DNA from 2 places in the Caproicibacter fermentans genome. Region 2 is predicted to be linked to the other one. Evidence: riboswitches for the same ligand, from Rfam matches in the RefSeq annotation. Region 2 holds a riboswitch; the other holds the start of a gene.
The links. A riboswitch is a leader RNA that binds a small molecule or an ion and turns the genes downstream of it on or off. The one in region 2 is predicted to bind FMN.
Positions count from the first base shown of each region.

Region 1: it holds a riboswitch for FMN, as region 2 does, so the genes downstream of both, ribD (bifunctional diaminohydroxyphosphoribosylaminopyrimidine deaminase/5-amino-6-(5-phosphoribosylamino)uracil reductase RibD) here and HCR03_RS02955 (ECF transporter S component) in region 2, are expected to answer to the same signal.

Region 1 covers NZ_CP060286.1:1,174,937-1,186,632, forward strand. Annotated here, with positions in the region: gene HCR03_RS05785 (MFS transporter) at 1-1,072, opposite strand, end outside; gene iolE (myo-inosose-2 dehydratase) at 1,504-2,397, opposite strand; gene iolD (3D-(3,5/4)-trihydroxycyclohexane-1,2-dione acylhydrolase (decyclizing)) at 2,414-4,345, opposite strand; gene iolC (5-dehydro-2-deoxygluconokinase) at 4,387-5,403, opposite strand; gene HCR03_RS05805 (class II fructose-bisphosphate aldolase) at 5,425-6,282, opposite strand; gene HCR03_RS05810 (DeoR/GlpR family DNA-binding transcription regulator) at 6,644-7,402, shown strand; gene HCR03_RS05815 (CoA-acylating methylmalonate-semialdehyde dehydrogenase) at 7,758-9,275, shown strand; FMN riboswitch at 9,500-9,640, shown strand; gene ribD (bifunctional diaminohydroxyphosphoribosylaminopyrimidine deaminase/5-amino-6-(5-phosphoribosylamino)uracil reductase RibD) at 9,811-10,914, shown strand; gene HCR03_RS05825 (riboflavin synthase) at 10,896-11,534, shown strand; gene HCR03_RS05830 (bifunctional 3,4-dihydroxy-2-butanone-4-phosphate synthase/GTP cyclohydrolase II) at 11,549-11,696, shown strand, end outside.
Region 2 covers NZ_CP060286.1:591,464-603,159, reverse strand. Annotated here, with positions in the region: gene ppk1 (polyphosphate kinase 1) at 1-200, opposite strand, end outside; gene HCR03_RS02965 (Ppx/GppA phosphatase family protein) at 217-1,770, opposite strand; gene HCR03_RS02960 (CapA family protein) at 1,969-3,219, shown strand; FMN riboswitch at 3,257-3,389, shown strand; FMN riboswitch at 3,481-3,617, shown strand; gene HCR03_RS02955 (ECF transporter S component) at 3,625-4,266, shown strand; SAM riboswitch class I at 4,356-4,457, shown strand; gene metK (methionine adenosyltransferase) at 4,550-5,734, shown strand; gene HCR03_RS02945 (hypothetical protein) at 5,779-6,114, shown strand; gene recD2 (SF1B family DNA helicase RecD2) at 6,180-8,396, shown strand; gene HCR03_RS02935 (ComF family protein) at 8,386-9,060, shown strand; partial or broken gene mreB (rod shape-determining protein MreB) at 9,150-10,174, shown strand; gene HCR03_RS02925 (hypothetical protein) at 10,230-10,466, opposite strand; gene HCR03_RS02920 (DUF5685 family protein) at 10,684-11,577, shown strand; gene HCR03_RS02915 (J domain-containing protein) at 11,570-11,696, shown strand, end outside.

The sequences.
Region 1 (11,696 bases), 580 kb from region 2:
TGACGCTGAAGTTATAAACAGCAATTCCGTTCACAACCCTTTTGCTGATATCCATCAGGCGGCCATTTACAATTTCCTGGCCCGTAGCTCCCAAATACGAAAGCAGGCCGACCATTCCCATCGCCGCGCCGGTAGCCTTCTGTGAAACAAGGTCAACAGCAAGCATACCGCCGAGAAACGAGAGTTCAATGCCGAGGCCGAAACCATAGATTGCCGTAAAGACCATGCACAAAGCGCGATTGTAAGAAAATGTACAGAAACCGATAATTCCCGCCAGCATCACAATGCCGAACACAATGGATGTTGTTGCGTGATGGGATTTAAAAATTCTGTCTGAAATGATTCCGGAGCAGGCGGATCCCAATCCGCCCGTCACGGAACTGATCGCCAGTATGCTGCCTGCGACGCCGACGCTGTATTTGCATTGTTCCTGCAGAAAAATGACTCCCCAGTTGTCGATGGAATATCTTGCGACCCCGAGGAAGATGGCACTCAGCGCGACACACCAGACGAACGGATTTTTTAGAGCTTCAAACTGTGCTTTTCCCGTGGACTTTGCTTTCTCAACCTTTGCCGTCTCGACATCGCCGTCATATTCATTGGCCGGCGGCAGTCCGTAGGTTTCCGGACGGTCGCTCATAAAGATATACATCAGCAGCGCGACCAGAATACAGAAGAAGCCGGGTGCAAAGAAGCCGCTTCGCCAGCCAAAGCGTGCCACGATGGCTGCCGTACCGACATATGTAAGTCCTTCGCCCAAATAGTGGGCGATTCCGCAAACCCCGTACCAGGTTGCCAGTTTGCGTTTGCCGAACCACTGCGACAGGGACACCGTCCACGGAGCGGAGCCCATGGACTGAAAAAAACCATTCATAAGCCAAAGAAAGAAGAAAAGAGTAAAATTGATTGACGAAAACCCGAAAATGATGTTCATGATTGCTGCGCCCAGCAGTCCGAGCGGTACAATTTTCTTAATATTGCACCTGTCGCCCATGAAACCGTTAAAGCATTTTCCGAACGCATACGCTATGGTAAGAGCGGCTCCGATCATTCCAAGCTGAGTAGCCGTCATTCCCTCGGCCAGCAAAGGCTTTTTTTGCAACGGACAAGGGCAGCTTTACAACGTAATACATGCCGTATCCGAAAATAATAGACGCGATGTCCTCGATCCGATGCTTCTTATACTCCTTTTTGATGACGGTCCGGTCGGTAATCCTAGGTTGATCGGAGCCTGTCAAAAACCAATTCAAAACACTCATGCCAATCCATCCTCCCAAAATAGCATAAAACTCTCTCCCAATTTGCTTCTTTCAAAACGAGCCCTCACAGGGGGCAAAATTGACCAATCCAGTCCCTTTCCATTTGATTTCATACTCCGTCGAAGGCCCCGGCGCCCCTCCTTTTGCCGCAAATCCTCCGGCCTCCTTCCATTTAACCGCGACAGTAATCGGGGCGTATCGCCGGGAAAACCAAGGCCCGGCCATCTTAAATGTCCTTTTTTCTTTAAATTCCAGCGGCCGCCCGAATGTAAGCGCGCGCTTTTTTCGCGTACTCAAACGGGTTTGCTTTCGCAGGATCCTGTTCGGCTTCCACCACAACCCAGCCTTCATATCCGCGGCCGCCCAGAATCTCGAAAATCGGTTTGAAATCGACATCGCCGTCTCCCGGGACCGTAAACGTTCCTCCGCGCACGCCGTCCAGAAAGCTGAGACGCTTCGCCTTGGCCTCGGCGGCCACGCTGCTCCTCAGATCCTTCAGATGCACGTGACCGACACGGGAAACATATCGGTTCAGAATTTTTTCGGGGTCGATTCCGCAAAAGCTCAGGTGGCCGGAATCAAACAAAAGATAAACCATGTCCGGATCGGTATGCGCCATCAGGCGGTCGATTTCCTTTTCGTCCTGGACAACGGTGCCCATGTGATGATGGAAAGTCAGCTTCATCTGTCTGTCGTTCGCAATTTTTCCAAGACGGTTCAGTCCTTCGCACAGCAGATTCCACTCTCGGTCGTCCATTACATGCTTGCCTTCAAAAATCGGCTGCTTTTTCCCCTGAATGCTGTAGCTCTGCTCTGAGACGCCGATAACCTTCGCGCCGAGGTATTTCAGGGTATCCAGCTTTTCCTCAAACGGTCCGGCCGTTTCCTCAAAGGGTCTGGAGATCAGGAAAGTCGAAAACCATTGGTTGCAGACGGTCAGTCCTCTGAGATCCAAAGCCCTTTTCAGGACCTCCCGGTCCGCGGGAAATTTGTTGCCGATTTCACACCCCGCATAACCCGCCAGCGCCATTTCGCTGACACATTGCTCAAAGGTGTTCTCCTTCCCCAGATCCGGCATGTCGTCGTTGGTCCAGCCGATCGGCGCAATTCCAAGAGAGACTTTTTTACTGTCAAGCATACGAAGCATCCTCCCCTTAATATTTTCTGGCCTGAGCACGGTGCGCTTCCTTGTTCTCGAAAGCCTCCCGCTCAGCCTCGTTTTCCGCCGTGCTTGCCAAGCCCACATGCCACCAGGACAGATAGTCGTGAGTCATGGTCTTCGGCAGAACCTTAAGGTCGATCAACGTGGAAACATTCTGCTTTTTGCTGTCCTCGAGCGCTTCCTCGAGTTCATCCATGTTCCGCACCGAATAGGTCTTCGCCCCGTATCCGGCCGCCACGGCGGCATAGTTCACGGGAATAAGAGCTCCCGTCAGCCCTCCGGTCCCCGAATCACGGAACCGGAACTCCGTGCCCAGGTTTCCGACGCCGTTCGACATCTGAAGATTGTTGATGCAGCCGAACGAGGCGTTGTCAAACAGCAGAACATTGATTTTTTGATGCTCCTGGATTGAGGTAAGAAGCTCCGTGTGCAGCATCAGGAAGCTGCCGTCCCCCGCCACCGCGTAAACCTCGCGGTCCGGACGGGCCAGCTTTGCGCCGAGCGCCCCGGCAATTTCATATCCCATGCAGGAATATCCGTACTCCATGTTGTAGGAGTCGCGCGCATCCGTCGTCCACATTCTCTGCAGGTCGCCCGGCAGGCTTCCCGAAGCGCCCACAAGGATCGCGTCCTCCGCAATGTGCTTCCTCACCGCGCAGATGGCGGCGGTCTGGGTCAGGGCGCAGCCCGTCATCTTTGCAAATTCCTCCATGCTTCCGGGATTGCGCGCCGCTATCATCGGCTGAAAGTCCTTGCGGCAGCTGTAAGAACCGAGCTTTTTCATTTCCTCGTTCCATTCGGTTTTCGCTACGGAAATTTCGTTGCCGTACGAGGATCGGTATTTTCTTTCAGACAGGAGCTTTGTCAATTCCTCCAATGCAGCCTTCGCGTCGCCGACCGCCTTGACGGCGTCCATTTTGTACGCGTGGAAACGGGAAACATTGATGGAGGCCACTTTGACCTCCGGGTTCCGGAAAAGCCATTTCGACGAGGTCGTAAAATCCGACAGCCGGGATCCCACGGCAAGGATCAGGTCTGCCTCCCAGGCGATCGAATTGGCCGCCAGGTTCCCGGTGACGCCGACGCCTCCCAGGCAGAGCGGCGAACTGGACCTGCAGGCACTCTTGCCGGCCTGTGTCTCGGCAAACGGGATGTTGAACCGTTCGCAGAAATTTTCCAGAGTTTCCCCCGCCTCGGAGTATTTGACTCCCCCGCCGCAGATGACCAGCGGTCTTTTACTGTTCATCAGGGCCGAAGCCACATCCTCCAGTTCCTCACGGGCGGGGGACTGCCTGACGATGCGGTGGACTCTTTTCCGAAGGAAATAATCCGGATAATCATAGCTTTCGCCCTGCACATCCTGCGGGACGGCGACGCACACCGCACCCGCCTCAGCGGGATCCGTCAAAACGCGCATGGCATTGATCATAGCCGTCATCAGCTGTTCAGGGCGCTCCACCCTGTCCCAGTATTTGCAGACGGGTTTGAAGGCGTCGTTTGTTGTTGTCTGAAGGCTGTTGGGCTGTTCCACCTGCTGCAGGACCGGATCCGGCTGCCGAATGGCAAAGGTATCGCCCGGCAGCACCAGCAGCGGGATATTGTTTACGGTCGCGCAGGCGGCAGCCGTGATCATGTTCGCCGCGCCGGGGCCGATGGAGGACGCGCAGGCTATGATTTTCCTGCGTTTATTCTGCTTCGCAAACGAGGCGGCCATATGTGCCATTCCCTGCTCGTTTTTCCCCTGAAATACCTTCAGCCCGCCGGGGTTTTCGTCCAGCGCCTGACCGAGGCCAACGACGATTCCGTGGCCGAAAATCGCGGCAACGCCCTCCACAAATTTGGTTTCACAGCCGTCCATGCAGACATACTGATTATCCAGAAAGCGCACAAGCGCCTGAGCCATTGTCATTCTTACCGTTCCCATATTCCTGCTTCCTTTCCGAAGATCCATGACCCGATAATAAGTCAAACCCTGGCTACCAGTTCCCCGTACCTCTGCTTGCATTCGTCGATGTAATTTTTGATATCCCCGACGCCCGGCATACTGTCCGCGCAGGAGTGGCTGGCAACCAGAAGGGAAGCCGAAGCACTGCCGAATTCCAGGCAGTCGATGACGTCCCATCCCTCCAGGAGTCCGTAAAGAAACGCGGAAGCGTATCCGTCGCCACCGCCAAAGCCCTTCAGCTTCTTGATGGGGAAGGGCCTGATGCTGAAATTCTGCCCGTCGTTGGTATAGGCTGTGGAGCCCTCTTTTCCGTGCTTGATGACGACTATTTTGGCGCCGCGGCCATGCCAGTAGGAGGCCGTCTCCCGGTCGTCCATCCCCGGACGAATCAACTGCCCGGCGAGGTCGTATTCCTCCCTGGAGCCCAGAATCACATCCGCCTGCCCGGCCGCGATCCCGTAGTAAACGCCGATTTCATCCTTCGATTTCCAGTTGTATTCCCGGTAGTCGATATCGAAGATGACGGGGGTGCCCGTCTTTCGAGCAAGGAAAAGAACCTTCAGCGCCGCTTCCCGGGAGGGGCTCTCCGAAAGTGCGGTGCCGGAAATCAAAACCGCTTTGCTGCCGCTTATGTATTCCTCGTCGATATCCGAAACGCCGAGCTGTAGATCCGCGGCCCGGTTGCGGTACATCAGGATGCTGCTTTCCTGCTCGCTTAATATCTCCGTAAAGGTCAGTCCGATTTTCTCCCCGTGCTCACAGCGGCGGATTCGGGAGGTATCGATCCCCTCCCGCCTGAAGTAGTCCGTTACATAATCTCCGAAGCGATCGTCCGAAACACGCGCGAAAAATCCGCATTTTTTCCCGAGACGGGCAAGACCGACCGCAATATTCGCGGGCGAACCTCCCAGATATTTCTTGAACGTCGTGCTTTCCTCAAGCGTTCTGTAATAATCCACGGGGTTGAGATCAATGGTAATTCTTCCGACAAGCGTCAGATCGTACGGTCGTTTTTCATCAAATTGAATATACTTCATTTTTTCGATTCCACTCCTCGCTCACTCTATTTCATTTAGGGGCATCCGATTGTTGAAAATCAGGATATGTTTCCTGACACTGTCGTACATCCCCCGAACCATGGCTTCGTTCAGTTCAAAATAATTATGTTTTCCGCCCGTGCGCAGATACCGCTCAGACGCCAGGGTGACGGAGTCGAAGTTTGCCGTCGCGATATTGATCTTGCGGATTCCGAGATTTACGCCCTTCCGGAAATCGGCCGCGCTGATCCCCGACCCGCCGTGCAGTACAAGCGGGATCTGAACCCTTTTATGTATTTCCTCCAAAACGTCGAACCGCAGCTTTGGAATGCCCGCGTAGTGCCCGTGCGCGTTTCCGATTGAAACAGCCAGCGCGTCTACCTTCGTTTTTTCGGCGAACGCCTTCGCCCGGTCGGGATCCGTGCAAATGATTTTTTCATTTGTGCTGTTGTCTTCGCTTCCTCCGACGACGCCAAGCTCCGCTTCAACATCCGCTCCGGCATTTCTCGACATCCGCACGACTTCGGCGGTTGCTTCCACGTTCCTTTCATCATCGAACCGGGAACCGTCAAACATAACCGAAGTAAAATTTAAATCGAGCGCCTGCTTTACGGTATCCGGCGTCAGGCCATGGTCCAGGTGGACCGCGATCCTGACCTGCGCCTTCTCAGCCGCCTGAAGCATCAAGGGACCCATCAGATGCAGCGGGGAATGCTTTAACCTCACCTGAGCAATCTGCAGTATGATCGGCGTATCCAACTCTTCGGCCGCCCGGACCGCTCCAATCACCATTTCCATATTTCCAACGCTGAAAGCCCCTACGGCCCTGTTCTCGGCCGACGCCTCATTCATTAACTCTTTCATGTGGCATACAGGCATATTGCTCCTTCTTTCCCAATGCATTTTGAATAAATTATGGCAATATGTTACCACCAATGCATTCACTTTTCAATAGTTTTATTGATAAATTTGGGTCAACTTTCCTTTTTTATTGGAAATGACTAAATTGTCAAAATTAATTATGCATAACGACGAATTTATGTATCTAGTGCACATTTACCTCTATTATAAGCCATAGATTACAAAAATATTTCCCGTTTCACAGCCTCAGTATGAATACCCAAAAGACGTTGTGTGATTATTTATTGGACATATCTTGAAAAAATTGAAAATATTTATTATAATGAGGAATGAATTTCGGATCAATTAGGCCAACTACAAAAAGGAATGAGGAAACGTCATGCGCTCGCAAAGGATTGAAGAAATAAGAAAATATATCTATGAGAACAAGACGGTGACACTGGACGACATCTGCGAAACTTTTCAGGTCTCCAAAAGCACGCTCCGCAGAGATCTCAGCGCAATATTGCAGTCCAGCGATATCAAAAAAATATACGGCGGAGTGACCGCACTGCCCAAGAAGGGGCTTGTTTCTTTTGAGGAGAGAAATATCTCGAATTTGGAAGCCAAGCGCAGGATTGCGGCGGCTGCGGCGGCTCTGATACAGGAGAACGACATCATATTTATCGATTCCGGAACCACCACGCTGCCGATTATCGACTATATCAAGGAGAAAAGAAACATTACCGTTCTGACCAACAATGTGGAAATCATCCTGCACGCGATTCCCTACGAGAATATCAACATCATCTCCCTGTCCGGAACCCTCAGCCGAAAAACCCTTTCCTTTACAGGAGCCAGCGCCGTGCAGGTGCTGCAAAACTACAACATCAGCAAGGCCTTTATGGCTACTACCGGATTTTCCATTGAAAACGGGGTCACGAATTCATCCCCCTTAGAATCGGATATCAAGCGAGCCGTGGTGCAGCGTAGTCAAAAAGTCCATCTGCTTGCGGACAGCAGCAAATGCAATATCGTCTCGCTGATTACCTATTGCGGCCTGGATAAAATCAATACCCTGGTGACGGATGCATCTCCCTCAAAAGAAATCTGCAATTTTGTCTATAATAACGGGAATGAAATCCTGGTCGCAAAATAAACTGCCATAAATCGCCGCGTCCGGCGATTTAACGCCATCGGCCTTTCCGGTTTTAGAACAAGCCGGAAGGGCCCCCTCTTTGTCTACGCTTTTCTTCCCTGCCGAGCAACCATAGTATCGAGACCGATCGATTTGTTTTAGAATCGGTTGGAAACAGGCACATATTTTGTTAACTCTAATTCATTCTAAATTGAACAACTTTAGATAATGTGTTGACATTTTATTGGTAATGAGTTAAACTTACATTGTCACAACAGATTTAACATAGCTAAAATATTTTACCGTATTTTGCAGTTTTTTCACGGCAAAAACATTTTAGCAATAAAATCATCATTATTGAAAAGGAGATAAACCTATGGGTACAGTGGAGAGAAAAGGATATTGTGCCAGCGGAGAATGGAAGAAATCAAAAACTCAAAAATGGATGCAGGTCACGAATTCGAGTACCGGCGAAGTCATGGCGGAAGTCCCCTGCTGCACGGTCGAAGAGGTCAACGAGGCCATCGCCTCCGCAGAAGCGGCTTTCCCTTCTTGGTCTAGGATGTCGCTGGCAAAACGCACGCAGTTTATGTTTCAATGGAGAAACGTATTATTGGAGCACCTGGAGGAACTGACCCTGCTCTGTTCTAAAGAATTGGGCAAAAACCTTGACGAAGCAAAGGGAGATATTCTGAAAGCGATTGAGCCGACGGAATTTGCGTGCAGCATATCCTATTCCAGTCAGGGCTCAGCCTCGCTTCAGGTGACGACGGGTTTCGACACGGCTACATACAGAATGCCGCTTGGCGTTGTTGCGGGCATCGTTCCGTTCAATTTTCCGGCAATGATTCCCTGGGGCTGGATGGTTCCTCTGGCGATTGCGACCGGCAATACCGTCGTGCTTAAGGCGGCGAGCTTCACGCCGCTGACATCCATGCGCATTCTGGAGCTTTTCTACAAAGAAGCCGGCTTTCCGAAAGGCGTCGTGAATCTCGTCACCTGCAGCAGAACGGAAGCTGAAATATTCCTTACGGATCCAAGAATCAGGGCCGTCACCTTTGTCGGAACGACAGATGTAGGAAAGCACATCTATTCGGTTGCCGCCGCGAACGGCAAGAGGGTGCAGGCGCAGTGCGAGGCAAAGAACCATGCGTTAATTCTGGAAGACTGCGACCTGGAGAGCACCGTAAACGCAATCATCAACTCTACGTTCGGCTGCGCGGGCATGCGTTGCATGGCGCTTCCGGTATGCGTTGTTCAAGAGAGTATCGCAGACAGATTTGTGGCTCTGCTGAAGGAAAAGGCGCAGAAAATGACCATAGGCTGTTCTTACGATCCGGCGACGAAGCTGGGCCCCGTCGTAAACGCAAAGCATAAGCAGTCTGTCTGCAACTGGATCCAGAGAGGCGTTGAGGAAGGCGCGGAGCTGGTCCTCGACGGACGCGACATTGTCGTTCCCGGTTACGAAAACGGATTTTTCGTGGGTCCCACCATTTTCGACCATGTGAAACCGGGCATGTCGGTCGGTGAGCGTGAAATATTCGGACCCGTCACGATTGTGAAACGCGTAAAGGACTTTGACGAAGGCCTTGCCATAATGAACGCGAATCCGCTCGCAAACGGATCCGTCATCTTTACGCAGAGCGGATATTACGCCAGAAAATTCGAATTGCTCACAGACGGCGGCATGGTCGGTGTCAATGTAGGCATCCCGGTACCTTCAGCCTATTTCCCGTTCTCTGGAAACAAGGATTCCTTTTTCGGTGATCAGCATGTTCTGGGCCTCGACGGCATCCGCTTTTATACCCGCGCGAAGACGGTTACAAAGCATTGGTACGATGAAGCATCCAAAAACAGGCAGGTCGGAACATGGGAAGGCGTCGTGGAGCGGTAAAAAGCTGAATATTCCGGAAGCGCAACGGCTTCAATAAAAGAAAATGCACCTTAAAACGGGTTTCAAGACCCGCTTAAGGTGCATTTTTTGAGCATTATTTTATTTAGCCTCGGAAGAACCTGAAAAGTTGCTGTGCCAAACCTAGTGCGGATTAAATACGAATTAAATGATATTGATTTTTTTATCAACTAGCGTATAATTGATTTAAACAACTGAATAAATTCAAATGTCTTCAGGGCAGGGTGAAATTCCCGATCGGCGGTATAGTCCGCGAGCGCGTAAGCGCAGGGCTTGACATTATGTTCAAGTCAGGATTTGGTGAAACTCCAAAACCGACAGTATAGTCTGGATGGAAGAAGATGTGTTGAAATTGTATGCAGTGCCGAGGTAATGTTCGGCAGTGCTTGATAATACCGTCAGAGCCGGTTTTTCCGTGCCTGATGGTTTTAAGGGCATTCCATACACCTGGATTTTAACACCTGAAAGACATTTCAATGCTTTCAGGTGTTAATTTTTTATTTTAGAGGTGTTGCGATTGTCTGATGAAACTTACATGAAGCTGGCGCTGGAATACGCCGAAAAGGGCTGCGGCTGGGTCAATCCGAATCCGATGGTTGGAGCTGTTGTCGTGAAAGATGACCGTGTGATCGGCACGGGCTATCATCAGCGGTACGGAGAATTGCATGCGGAACGGAATGCTCTCGCTTCCTGCACGGAACCGCCGCAGGGCGCGACCTTGTATGTGACCTTGGAGCCGTGCTGCCATTACGGAAAAACGCCGCCGTGTACGGACGCGATTCTGAAAAGCGGCGTCCGTCGTGTGGTAATCGGTTCGGCCGATCCGAATCCGCTGGTTGCCGGAAAAGGAATTCAGATTTTACGCCGGCACGGGATGGAAGTCACGGAAGGTGTGCTCCGGGAAGCCTGTAGCAAACTGAATGAGGTGTTTTTTCATTTCATTCAGACCAAAACTCCATTCGTTTTGATGAAATACGCCATGACGATGGATGGTAAGACCGCCACGCATTCCGGCAAGTCGAAATGGATCACCGGAGAAGCCGCCCGCAGGCGCGTACAGGAGGACCGGCATCGGTATTCCGGTGTCATGGTGGGTGTCGGCACGATTTTCGCGGACGACCCGCTTTTGACCTGCCGCCTGCCGAACAGCAGGAGTCCCGTCCGCATTATCTGCGATTCCCGATTGCGGATGCCGCTGAGCGCGCAGGTTGTGCGGACGGCGAGAGAAATTCACACCATCATTGCCACCTGCTCACAGGATGAAACCCTTGCGCGCCCCTACCGGAAGGCCGGGTGTGAGGTGGTAACGCTGCCGTCAAAAGACGGGCATATCGATCTGCGCGAGCTCATGGCTGCGTTGGGGGAAAAAGAAATCGACAGCGTTCTGCTGGAGGGCGGCGGTACGCTGAATTGGTCGGCATTGCAAAGCGGCATTGTCAGCAAGGTACAGGCATACGTTGCTCCGAAGCTGTTCGGCGGCGCCGATGCGAAATCCCCGGTGGAGGGAATCGGCGTGGAAGGCCCGAAGAAGGCGTTCCGGCTTGCCTCGCCGCAGGTGATGCGGCTGGGAGAAGATGTTTTGCTGGAAAGCGAGGTGCTCCCATGTTCACAGGAATCATAGAGGAAACGGGGACGATCCGCTCAATCAAAAAAATCGGGCGCTCCGCCGCCCTGACCATCGGCGCATCAGCGGTTCTAGATGGTTTGAGACTGGGCGACAGCATCGCGGTAAGCGGCGTGTGCCTGACGGTCGTTTCCCTGGAGGAAGATTCCTTTTCCGCCGACGTGATGAACGAAACCGCCGCGTGCTCCAACCTTTTGGATATAAAAGTCGGCGGTACGGTCAACCTCGAGCGCGCCATGCCACTGAACGGACGGTTTGGCGGGCATATCGTCGCGGGGCACATCGACGGAACCGGCGTGATCAGCAGTATGCGACAGGATGAAAACGCGATTTGGTTCACCGTCCGGACTTTCCCCCGCATTTTGCGGTATGTGATTAATAAAGGGTCCATTGCCATCGACGGCATCAGTTTGACCGTCGCGGGCGTAACAGAGAAGGATTTCAGCGTGTCCGTGATTCCGCACACGGCCCAAAACACCACGCTTGGAGAAAAACGCGTCGGGTTCACGGTGAATCTGGAAAACGACTGCATCGGAAAATATGTGGAAAAGCTGCTTCGCGCGCCGGGAGGACAGAGCGGTATCTCAAAGGAATTTCTCGCCCGGTACGGATTTTGAAAGGAGAAATCGGCATGTTTGCGTTTAGTACGATAGAAAAAGCGCTTGAAGATTTGCGTCAGGGAAAAATAATTTTAGCAACAGATGATGAGAATCGGGAAAATGAAGGAGATTTGATTTGCGCTTCGGAATTCGCCACAACCGAAAACGTCAATTTCATGG
Region 2 (11,696 bases):
TCTACCTGATCTTCCACACCTGCGACGCGCACCATGAAAAATTCATCCAGGTTCGAGGCCGTAATGCCGAGAAAACGCATTCGTTCCATAATCGGATTTTCTTTTCGGAAGGATTCTTCCAGCACGCGATAATTAAAATCGACCCAGCTTAATTCCCGATTGATGTACGGGATCACATGTTTTTCTTCTTTCTCACTCAATGGTCACACAACCTTTTCACAGCAGGTTAGATTTTATGGTAAGTTCGGGATTGCAACCGAAAACCTCTTTAAAATACGGCGCACACTGATCAAACGCCCATTGCTCCAAAAAAAGATTCGCGTCGCTCTGGGCCGAAATCGTCAACCGGTCCTTTTCCAGCCGGACCTTGATATCGGAGAGCTTTTGTTTCTGCGATTTGTCAAGTGCGTTGGATAACCGGAAGATTGCCACCAGCTTTGAAACGATCAGCCTGTTATTTTCACTCAGCAGCGCAAAGGTGTGGTTCCGGTGGCTGGGAACGTCGTATTCATTATAGCGTGCAACAAAAGCCGTCAGCAGCATTTCCTCGTCTGTGAGCCCGTAAATATCCGTGTCCTTGATAATATCGAATGAGCTCTGAAGGTGCTGCTTTACCGTAACATAATGCCCGCAGTCATGCAGGATGGAAGCCAGTTCCAAAAGCAGGCGCTCTCTTCTGCCCAAACCGTGCAGGCCCTTCATTTTATCAAAAATTTTACAGGAAAACCCTCTGACACATTCCGTATGCGCTCTGCTGCAATGATAGGAGTCGGAAATTTTCTTTGCGCAGGAGATTGCGCTGACGCGCACATGGTCCTGATATTGCCCCGAGCTTTTCGCAATCAGCATTTGCCGGATTAAAGCGTCCCAAAGCTCCACTTCCGGCGACAGAATTGTTGCGGAATTCGTGTAATGAAGAAGTTTCATTGCGATTGAAAGAGAAGAATACAGCAGTTCCGCCGTTTCTTCGGAAAGATTATATTTGCGACCGATCCGTTCCTGCGGCATCTTTCGTATTTGTTGGAATAAATCCTTGATTCTCAGGGAATCCAGTTCATATCTCCCGTCCGCCTGCTCAATTCCGCAGATCTTCGCAATCAGTCGGATCCCGCTGCCGGTCAAAATCAGATTATTAGCCTTGCCGTTTTCCAGTGGGATGTTGATATGCCCTAGGATGGAATCCAAATATTCTTCGACGACGGTATAAAAATCCTCCGTCATATTTTGAATATTCCCCAGCATATCGTGCAGCTTTAAAGACCCCATCGGGATGTTCTGAGAAAAAATCATTTGCTTTCCGTCATACACCGAAAAGCCGATGGTGCCGGCCCCGATATAACAAATCAGAGCGCTTTCGCCCCGTTTGTTTTCAATTTTATTCAAATAATTTAAAATTTCCCAATAAATTAGGGTCTTTTCCTGATCATCCTCAAGAACTTCAATTTGCAATCCGTTTTGAATTTTGAGCTGGTCGATAATGAACGATCGGTTTTCCGCTTCTCTCAGAGCCGTCGTTGCAACCGCCCTGTAGTCCGTTACGCCATACCCGTTCAAAACGTCTTCATAACCGTGCAGCAGGGAGGACAGTTCGCGCAGGCTTTCAAAGCTGATCTTTCCGTCCGTAAAAACTTCATGGCCAAGGTGCAGCGGATATTCGAGAGTCTCGAGATCATCAATTTTTCCTTTTTTCAGCTGAGAAATTCGCATCTTCAGAGCATTGGAGTCTATATCGAGGACAGCGGCAAGTTTGGGGCTTTTTTTGCGGTTCAATCAATCACCTTCCTTCGGATTTGCCAATAAAATACTATATTATAAGAATAACAAGTTTGATCGAGTTTTTCTACCTTTTTCTCGATGTTTTCAAGATATAAGTCTGCCGGCGGCAGAAATTGCATGACTTTTGCCAACGCAGTATGTTATACTGTTATCATTCCCAATCATAGTGATACAAAGAAGGTATATTGATTTATGCGTAGAAAAAATCATTCCGCGTCCCGGCGGACGGCGGTCATATCCGTTGCCGTAATATTGTGCGCCGTGTTTGCCGCAGCAGCCGCGGTTTATTCCGGACAAATTCCGGGCTTCAACCGTGCCCAGTCGTCGTCCTTCGCAGTGCCATCATCATCCGTATCCTCCTCAGCGGCATCAGAAGCTGCTTCCTCCAAACCGGTTCAAAAGCCGGTTTCCATTACGATTCTGGGTGCCGGGGACGATTTGATTCACAGTTCCGTGTACAACCATGCCCAAAAGCTGGCGGGAGGAAAAGGCTACGATTTTGACCCGATGTATCAACGCGTTGCCGGCACCATACGCGGCGCCGACGTCGCGGTGATTAATCAGGAATCTGTTTTGGCCTCAAAGGCTGCGCCGATTTCAGGCTATCCTCTTTTTAATTCACCGACCGAAGTTGGGGACGAGCTGGTCCATTTAGGGTTCGACGTCATTAATCAGGCGAACAACCATCTGCTGGATATGGGCGAGAAAGGAATCAAGGCAACGCTTGATTACTGGGATACCCAGCCGGTCAAGGTCGTCGGGGCCTATCGAAATGATGAGGACCTTCAGAATATACGGATTGTGGAAGCAAAAGGGATTAAAACGGCCCATATCGGAATCACGGAAATGACCAACGGTTTGTACCTGCCGAAAGGATCAAATTACAGGATCATCTACGCGAGCGATACGGAATTAATCAAAAGCCTGATTCAAAAGGCGAAAAGCATGGCCGACGTCGTCGTAATATCCGTCCATTGGGGAACGGAAGACACTTATACCCTGACGGACAAGCAGAAAAATTTGGCGCAGAATATGGTTGACTGGGGCGCTGATATTATATTCGGAAACCACCCGCATGTGGTGCAAAAGCTCACTTTGCTCATGAGAGCGTCAGATGGGGCAAAATGTCCTGTGATTTTCGCAATGGGAAATTTCATTTCCGGGCAGCTCTATGGCAGAAACATGGTCAGCGGTCTCCTGACCGTGACAATGACAAAAAACTTTGAAACAGGAAAAACAACATACTCCAGTATGAAATTTGAGCCGATTGTCACGCACTATGAAACCGGATTTGAGAATCTTGCGATTTACCCGCTAAGCGAATATACGGACGCGCTGGCAAAGAAACACAGCGTACGGAAACGGACTCCGGAATTCAGCAAGCAGTTCATACAGGATATTATCGACCGGAATATCCCAAAGGAATATCAGGCGGAATCTTGACAGAACCTGATTCCCGTGATATACTGTAAACAAATAAATCAGTCTTCGGGGCGAGGTGAAATTCCTCACCGGCGGTAAAGCGGCATTAAGCCGACAAGCCCGCGAGCGGAAACGCAGATTTTGGTTGAATTCCAAAGCCGACGGTAAAGTCCGGATGGAAGAAGAAAAGCGTTTTATAACGTTTATTCCGTCCCGCATTTTTGCGGGACTTTTTTTATTTCATCCGTTGACCCTGCCGAGCATCCGGGATGATTTTTTAAGAAAAAGGTTCAGGGCGGGGCGAACTTCCCCACCGGCGGTAAAACGGCAACAGCCGATCAGCCCGCGAGCGGCAGTCAGCCGCAGATTTCGGTTCGATTCCGAAGCCGACGGTAAAGTCCGGATGAAAGAAGAGGAGAAAATTAGATGAATTCAATGGATTATGAAAAAGCAGGCAAGAGACAGGGATTAAAGCTGGATGCCAGGAGTATCGCACAGATCGGCGTTCTTTCAGGAATCGCTTTCGTACTGATGATGTTTGAGTTTCCGCTTTGGTTTGCTCCGGCATTTTACCAACTTGACTTCAGTGAAATACCGGTCCTGATCGGAGCCTTTGCAATGGGCCCTGCGGCCGGGGTGCTGATTGAACTGATCAAAGTATTGCTTTATATGCTGATTCACGGCAGTTCTACCGCAGGCGTGGGCGACCTTGCCAATTTTTTATTCGGAAGTTCCATGGTGATTCCCAGCGCGGTCATTTATCAGCATCATAAATCAAGGCGGTATGCGATTGTCGGCTTAATTACCGGAACGCTGGCATTGATTGTAGTCAGCAGCCTGATAAACGCCTATGTGCTCCTTCCTGTTTATGCGGCTGCTTTTCACATGCCGATGAATGCATTAATCAGTATGGGCTCCGCTGTTAACCCATCGATTCAGGGACTTACGACCTTTATTATGCTGGCTGTAGCACCGTTTAACCTGTTTAAAGGAGTTACCGTTTCGTGCCTGACCATGCTGCTGTATAAAAAAGTCAGTCCCATTTTACACAACAGGATAGGCAAATGACATAGAATATGATTAACCGGGTATTTTATGGTTAACGCTTTACAACTTCTGCGGCCTGTGCTATAATTTGCTTATTAAAAATGAATAGGTCCTTATCAAGAGCGACGGAGGGAACAGGCCCTGTGATGTCCGACAACCTGCTTTTAAGAAAGTAAGGTGCCAAATCCTGCGGGAAAGCCGAAAGATGAGGTGGATCAATACCGTCCGGTTTTCCGGACGGTGTTTTTTTATTTTTCAGGGATGGCCTAAGGCCAACTGAGGAAAGTCAGGAGGAAACAAATATATGTCAAAGCATTTTTTTACGTCGGAATCCGTAACGGAAGGGCACCCCGATAAAATGTGTGACCAGATTGCGGACGCCGTTTTGGACGCGATCATAGCCCAGGACCCGGCGGCGCACGTTGCGTGTGAGGTTACGGCGACGACAGGAATCATTCATGTAATGGGAGAAATCTCGACAAACTGTTACGTGGATATTGCCTCCATTGCAAGGGACGTCGTAAAGGATATCGGATACAATAACCCGGATTGCGGTTTTGACGGAAACACCTGCGGGGTATTAACTTCGATTGATGTGCAGTCGCCGGACATCGCCATGGGTGTGGACCGCTCCTACGAAGCAAAAAACGGCGCAACGGATGAAAGCGACCTGATTGGAGCCGGAGACCAGGGGCTTATGTTCGGTTATGCCTGCGATGAAACCCCCGAACTGATGCCGCTTCCTATTTCACTTGCCCATAAACTGGCCAGGCGGCTGAGCGAAGTGAGAAAAACCGGACTGATTCCTTACCTGAGGCCGGATGGCAAAACTCAGGTTACTGTGGAATACGAGGAAGACAGACCTGTCCGTGTGGACACGGTTGTGGTTTCGGCCCAGCATAGCCCGGATGTCACCTTGGAACAGATTCGCGTCGATGTAATGAAACATGTGATTCAGGCGGTGGTTCCACAGCGGTGGCTGGATGAAAAAACAAAGTATTATGTCAATCCAACCGGAAGGTTTGTAATCGGCGGTCCGGTCGGAGACAGCGGGCTGACCGGAAGAAAAATCATCGTTGACACCTACGGCGGATATGCCCGTCACGGCGGCGGCGCATTTTCAGGGAAAGACCCGACGAAGGTCGATCGCTCCGCGTCCTATGCCGCCCGCTACATCGCCAAAAACCTTGTCGCGGCGGGAATAGCCAGAAAATGCGAGGTGCAGCTCGCCTATGCGATCGGCGTTGCCAGGCCTGTCTCCGTCCGTGTCGACACGTTCGGAACTTCACCTTACACGGGAGAAGAACTCTCCGATGCGGTTGAAAAGACATTTGATTTAAGACCCGGCGCGATCATCCGGGATTTGGACCTTCGGCGCCCCATTTTCCGCTCTGTCTCCAATTACGGCCATATGGGCCGGGAGGACCTCGGCGTTTCCTGGGAAAAATGCGATCGTGTGGATGCACTGAAAGCCGTATTGAAAAAATAATCAAAATTCCGCCCCGGCACATAGAATGTGTTGGGGTGGTTTTTATGTTTGAAATTATTTTCAAAAGTGTTTTTGTGCTGTTTGCCATTCTTGGAATTGTGGAAGCATTCCGGATGTTTTTATTCTGGCTGCTGAAAACAAAAAATCCGGGTGGATTTTTTCTGATCGTTTCCATGACCGGGCATGACGAAGAAGCGGAATTGGTTTTAAGAAGTGCCTGCGAGCGGATTAAATGGTTTCCGGACAGTGCAGCGCAGCTTCTGGTCGTCGATTGTGGTATGGACGAAGAGACCAGACGAATCTGTGAAATCGCTTGCTACGAACTGCCGGAAATCCGGCTCTGCCGGCCGGATGAAGTACAAAAGATCCTTTGCCGTTAATATTTGCAAATACATATCGGATCGTTTATACTAGAGATATTACAACGCGAACAAGAGGGAACTGGATGGCGGAAACAGGACTTCTGGAAATGACCGGAACGGTGGAACAGATTATTTTTCGAAACGAAAAAAACGGATATGCCGTTATTGAAATCAATAACGGCGAAGAACTGGTTACGGCGGTGGGGAATTTGCCGTTTGTCGGTGCCGGCGAGGAATTGCATGTCGTTGGAAACTGGATCACCAGCCAGAATTATGGGGAGCAGTTCCATGTGGAGGCGTTTGAGCGTTCCAAACCGGCCAATGAAGCGGCCATGCTGAAATATCTCTCCTCCGGCGCCGTAAAGGGGGTCGGACCGTCTACGGCGAAAAAAATAGTGGAGCTTTTTGGCGGCACTGCGCTGGAGGTCATGGAAAACGAGCCGGAACGCCTTTGCTCCGTTCGGGGCATTACGAAGCCAAAGGCGGAAAAAATCTGCGAAGAGGTAAAAAGGCTCGGCGGAATCAGGCAGATGATGGTACAGCTTGGCGGATATGGGATTTCTCCCGAGGAGGCCGTGCGCGTCTGGAAATATTACGGCGCGCAGTCAGTAGACCGCGTCAGAGAAAATCCATACTGTCTCTGCGAGGACGGCGTGAGCATCGGATTCGACCGGGCCGACCGGATTGCCGCGTCGCTGGAACGCCCGCAGGACGACATCTGCCGCGTTCGCGCGGGAATCCTTCACGTGATCAAGCACAATATGGGAAACGGACATACCTGTTTGCCTGCGGACAAGCTGACCTCGGCCGCGGCCCGCCTGCTGGGAGTGGAACAGAGCCTGACCCGTGACGTCCTTGAGGATTTAAAAGCGGATACATCCGTTGTCGCCTGTACTTTTCGAGACAGGGAATTTGTTTTTCTTCCCGGTCTTTATCGCTCTGAGGTTTATTCCGCGGAACGGATCAAAATGCTGCTCCGCTTTCCGGCTCCGTCGGTTACGGGAGTTGACGACAGGCTTGCGGAGGTTGAAAGGGAATTCGGAATTCAGTACGCCGAAGGGCAGAAGCAGGCTGTGCGGGAGGCTTTGTCCAAAGGAATTTTGATTCTGACCGGCGGCCCGGGTACCGGAAAAACAACGACGCTGAACGCGATCATCCGCCTGCTGGAGCGCAGCGGTGAAAAGGTTTTGCTTGCGGCGCCGACCGGCAGGGCGGCGAAACGGATGTCGGAGCTGACAGGCAGGGAGGCAAAAACCATTCATCGGCTTTTACAGGTGGAGTGGGACGAAGAGGACAGGCCCGTATTTGCCCGGAATGAAAAAAATCTGCTTGAGTGCGATGCGCTCGTAATTGACGAATTATCCATGGTTGACACCGCCCTTTTTGAAGCTCTTTTAAGGGCGCTTCCGCTTGGACGCAGGCTGATCCTTGTTGGCGACAGCGACCAGCTTCCTTCCGTCGGGCCGGGGAATGTGATCGGAGATCTGATCGCTTCCGGGCTTCTGCCCGTTGTGCAGCTTCGGCAGGTTTTCCGGCAATCCATGCAGAGCCTGATTGTAAGAAACGCTCACCGGATTGTTTCCGGGGAAATGCCGGAACTTGACATCAGAAATGAAGACTTTTTCTTTTTAAAATGCACTGTTCCGGCAAATATCGGCGCAACCATTGTTGATTTATGCAACCGCCGGCTTCCGGAAAGCTACGGTTTTTCTTCCCTGACAGAGATACAGGTTCTTTCGCCGTCACGAAAAGGAGAGCTTGGAACAACGGAATTGAATAAAAAACTTCAACAGGCAATCAATCCACCGGACGGCCGAAAGACGGAAATCCGGGTAAACGGCTCGCTTTTCCGCGAGGGCGACAAAGTCATGCAGGTTCGCAACGATTACAATCTGCCGTGGAACCGCTTGGACGGTTCGGTAGGAGAGGGCGTATTTAACGGCGACCTTGGTATCATTCAGTCGATAGATCGCCGAGCTTCTGTGATCACGGTTCGCATGGACGATCGAATTGTCTCTTACGAGACCGAGACTGCGGCGGAACTGGAACTTGCCTATGCGATGACGGTACATAAAAGCCAGGGCAATGAATTTCCCGCGGTAGTCATGCCGATGTACCGGGGTGCGCCTCAGCTTGCTTACAGAAATCTGCTCTATACTGCGGTGACCCGGGCTAAGTCCCTGCTGATCCTTGTCGGCACTCCTGAAACGGTTCGTTCTATGGTTGAAAACAATCGCAAGACCAGACGGTACACGGGACTGGCCTATCTTTTAACCGGGGGCGGGGAGGATGAAGTTTAAAAAAATAATTTTATTCTGTCTGGAATTGATCTTTCCGCCGCATTGCATTTTCTGCGACAAGATCGTTGCGCCGGGAACAAAAATTTGTCAGGGCTGCGTCTGCGCAATCAAGCCTGTCAGCGCAGTGCGCTGCATGAATCTTCCCGACAGCGGACAGAATATTCCATGTGCCGTCCTCTACTCCTACGAGGATCAGGTTCGTGATTCGATCATAAGATTTAAGTTTTACGCAGAAAAAAGCAATGCGGAATTTTATGCGGATCAGCTTTCTGAATTGATCGGGAACCGAATGAACGCGTCTTCCTTTGATGTAGTAACGGCGGTACCGATTTCCCACGAAAGAAAAAAAGGCCGCGGATATAATCAGTCGGAGTTGATTGCAAGAAAAATCGCTGAAAAGCTGAATCTTCCCTATCGGGAATGCCTTGAGAAAATTCGCGATAATCCGGAGCAGCATCTGCTTCCGCGCACGGAGCGAATGAAAAATGTCAAGGGAATTTACCGAGCCGACAAAGATTTGGCCGCCGGGGAAAGCGTATTGTTGATAGACGATATTGTAACAACAGGCTTTACCCTTTGCGAATGTGCCAGGGTCCTTCTCGAAAACGGAGCCAAAGCCGTTTCGTGTGCCGCAATCGCGCAGGTTGAAAGGACGCCTTGTTGAAATTGAACGTATTTTATTTTATAATAAGCGGGTGAATTTAGTCCGCATTTGCTTCCGAATGTGTTTTTATAAGAAATGGATGTGATTTTGTGCTGGGAACCGACCTTGCGATAGACCTTGGTACGTCTACGACAAAAATCTATCTTGATGGTAAAGGAATTATTCTGAACGAGCCTTCCGCTGCGGCGGTTAATGTTGAAACGGGTGAGGTTGTCGCGACCGGAAAAGAAGCCTACACGATGATTGGGCGGACTTCCGATAAAATTAATGTCTGCCTGCCGCTGGAGGGGGGGTGATTTCCAATTTTGACCTGGCCCAATACCTGATCGGGACATACTTAAAGAAGATTAATCAGAGCCGCGTTGTAATGCCGCGCGTCGTGGTCAGCGTCCCCTGTAAAATAACGGAAGTGGAAAAGCGAGCGGTTGTCGATGCAATCAGTTCTTCCGGCGTGAGAAAAATCTGTCTGATCGAAGAGCCAGTGGCCGCGGCGCTGGGGGCGGGAGTGGACATTTCAGAGCCTCACGGAACCCTTGTTGTTGACATCGGCGGCGGAACAACGGATATGGCGGTGCTTTCACTCAGCGGTATTGCGATATCCCGCTCTGTCAAAGTGGCCGGCAATGCTTTCAATGAAGCGATTATCAAATACATCAGGAGAAAATACAACCTGATTATCGGGCGGCGCATGGCTGAAAACGCCAAGCTGGCGATCGGGTGCGTTTATCCCAGAAAAGATGTTTCAACATTTCGGGTGAAGGGCCGCAACGCGATGACCGGACTGCCGCAGTGGGCGGACATTACGAGTGACGAAATTCTGGAGGCTTTGATCGACAGTGTCATGCAGGTGATCCGCGTCATTCAGGAAATGCTGGAAAAGACCCCTCCGGAATTGGTCGGGGATGTCTATTCCGACGGGATGATTTTAACGGGCGGTTCCGCTCAGCTGTTTGGTTTCGACAGTCTGATTTCCAAAAAGACAAAAATGCCGGTGCATATTGCCGTCGATCCTCAGAATTGCGTGGCGGTGGGCGCCGGAAAGGCAATTCGCTTTATTGACGATATTGAAAATAAATCTTATGGAATTCTGAATCCGCTGAGCGCGGCTTACTAAGTTGAAGGGATAAAAAAACGCCGCTGCAATCATACAGCGGCGTTCAAAATTCATTTTATTTACTCATCATATAGTTTATAAACATCAACTCGTCTTCTGGGTTTTCTACACTTAATTCCGCCGATACAGTCGAGTTTTTCGTTTTTTCAAGCAAAGCACGCACGCCGTACAGTTGACATAGCTTGCTTTTCAGATTCAGTTTGTTTCCATCATCCGTTACCAGATAAACATTTCCTTTTGACTGGTCCAGCAATTCAATTAATTTAATCACGTCGATATCATATAATTTCATATTTTATACCTCCTGTCCTTATTACTTTATTTCATTATACGATGCCATTTAAAAAAAAACAATGCTTTTTCCGGTAATATCATTCTGGACCGCGGGACAAAGGGATATTCCGATGCATCCCAATAAAATTTACACATTGTTAATTAAATGTCGGTGCGGGGTAGAGTAAAATAAGATTGAACTTGTGGCGATCTCAATAGGAATAAGGATGATCTTTTTGTTTGGCTATGTGAAACCTCAGAAATCGGAACTTCTTGTACGGGAACTTGAAGCGTATAACGGAATTTACTGCTCGCTTTGCAAGATTCTCGGTAAAAAATACGGGATTGCTGCAAGGCTTGCATTGAATTATGACTGTACTTTTTACGCGCTCGTTCTGATTTCGGCTTCTTCAGAACCGATTCCCAAACTAGAAAAGGGAAGATGTGTGGTTAACCCGCTCAAGCAATGCGCATTCTGCGAAAAAGCGGGGCTGGAATTTGAACAGGCTTCCGCTCTTACGATGATATTATTGTATCATAAGCTGAAAGACGATATTTTTGATTCGAAAGGTTTCAAAAAGTATCTGCGCGTTTTTGTTCTGCCGATTGTCAGACATGCCTATCGCAAGGCGGCAGCCGATTATCCGGGACTAGGTGAAATTATATCGGAGGCGATGGACCGGCAGCGTGAGATTGAACATAGGGATTCGCCCGGACTGGATTCCTGTGCGGAACCGACGGCACGGATGATGGAGCGCATTATGGAGTTCTCTTCGGGGGAAGATCCGTCCACGCCAAAATCGCGCGTTTTGAATCGGTTTGGCTATTATATTGGCCGCTGGATTTATTTTATTGACGCGGCGGACGACCTGAGCGACGATCTAAAAGAAGGCGCGTTTAATCCACTTGCGATCCGGTTCCATCTGAACGGCGAAAGCGATCCCGAGGATATCCGAAAAGCGAGGGCTTATGCAAACGAGGTTTTAAACCAAACGCTTTCGCAGCTTGGCGCGGCTTATAATTTGATGGAAATGAATTCAATGGGTTCTATTGTCCGGAATGTCGTTTTTCTGGGCCTGCCGCAGATGCAGAAGGAACTGTTGTTTAAAAAGGAGAAAACGAATGTCTGATCCTTACAGAGTTCTTGGAGTATCGCCGAACGCAACGGATGACGAAATAAAAAGCGCTTACCGGGAACTTGCGAAGAAATATCATCCGGATAATTACGCGGACAGTCCGCTGGCCGATC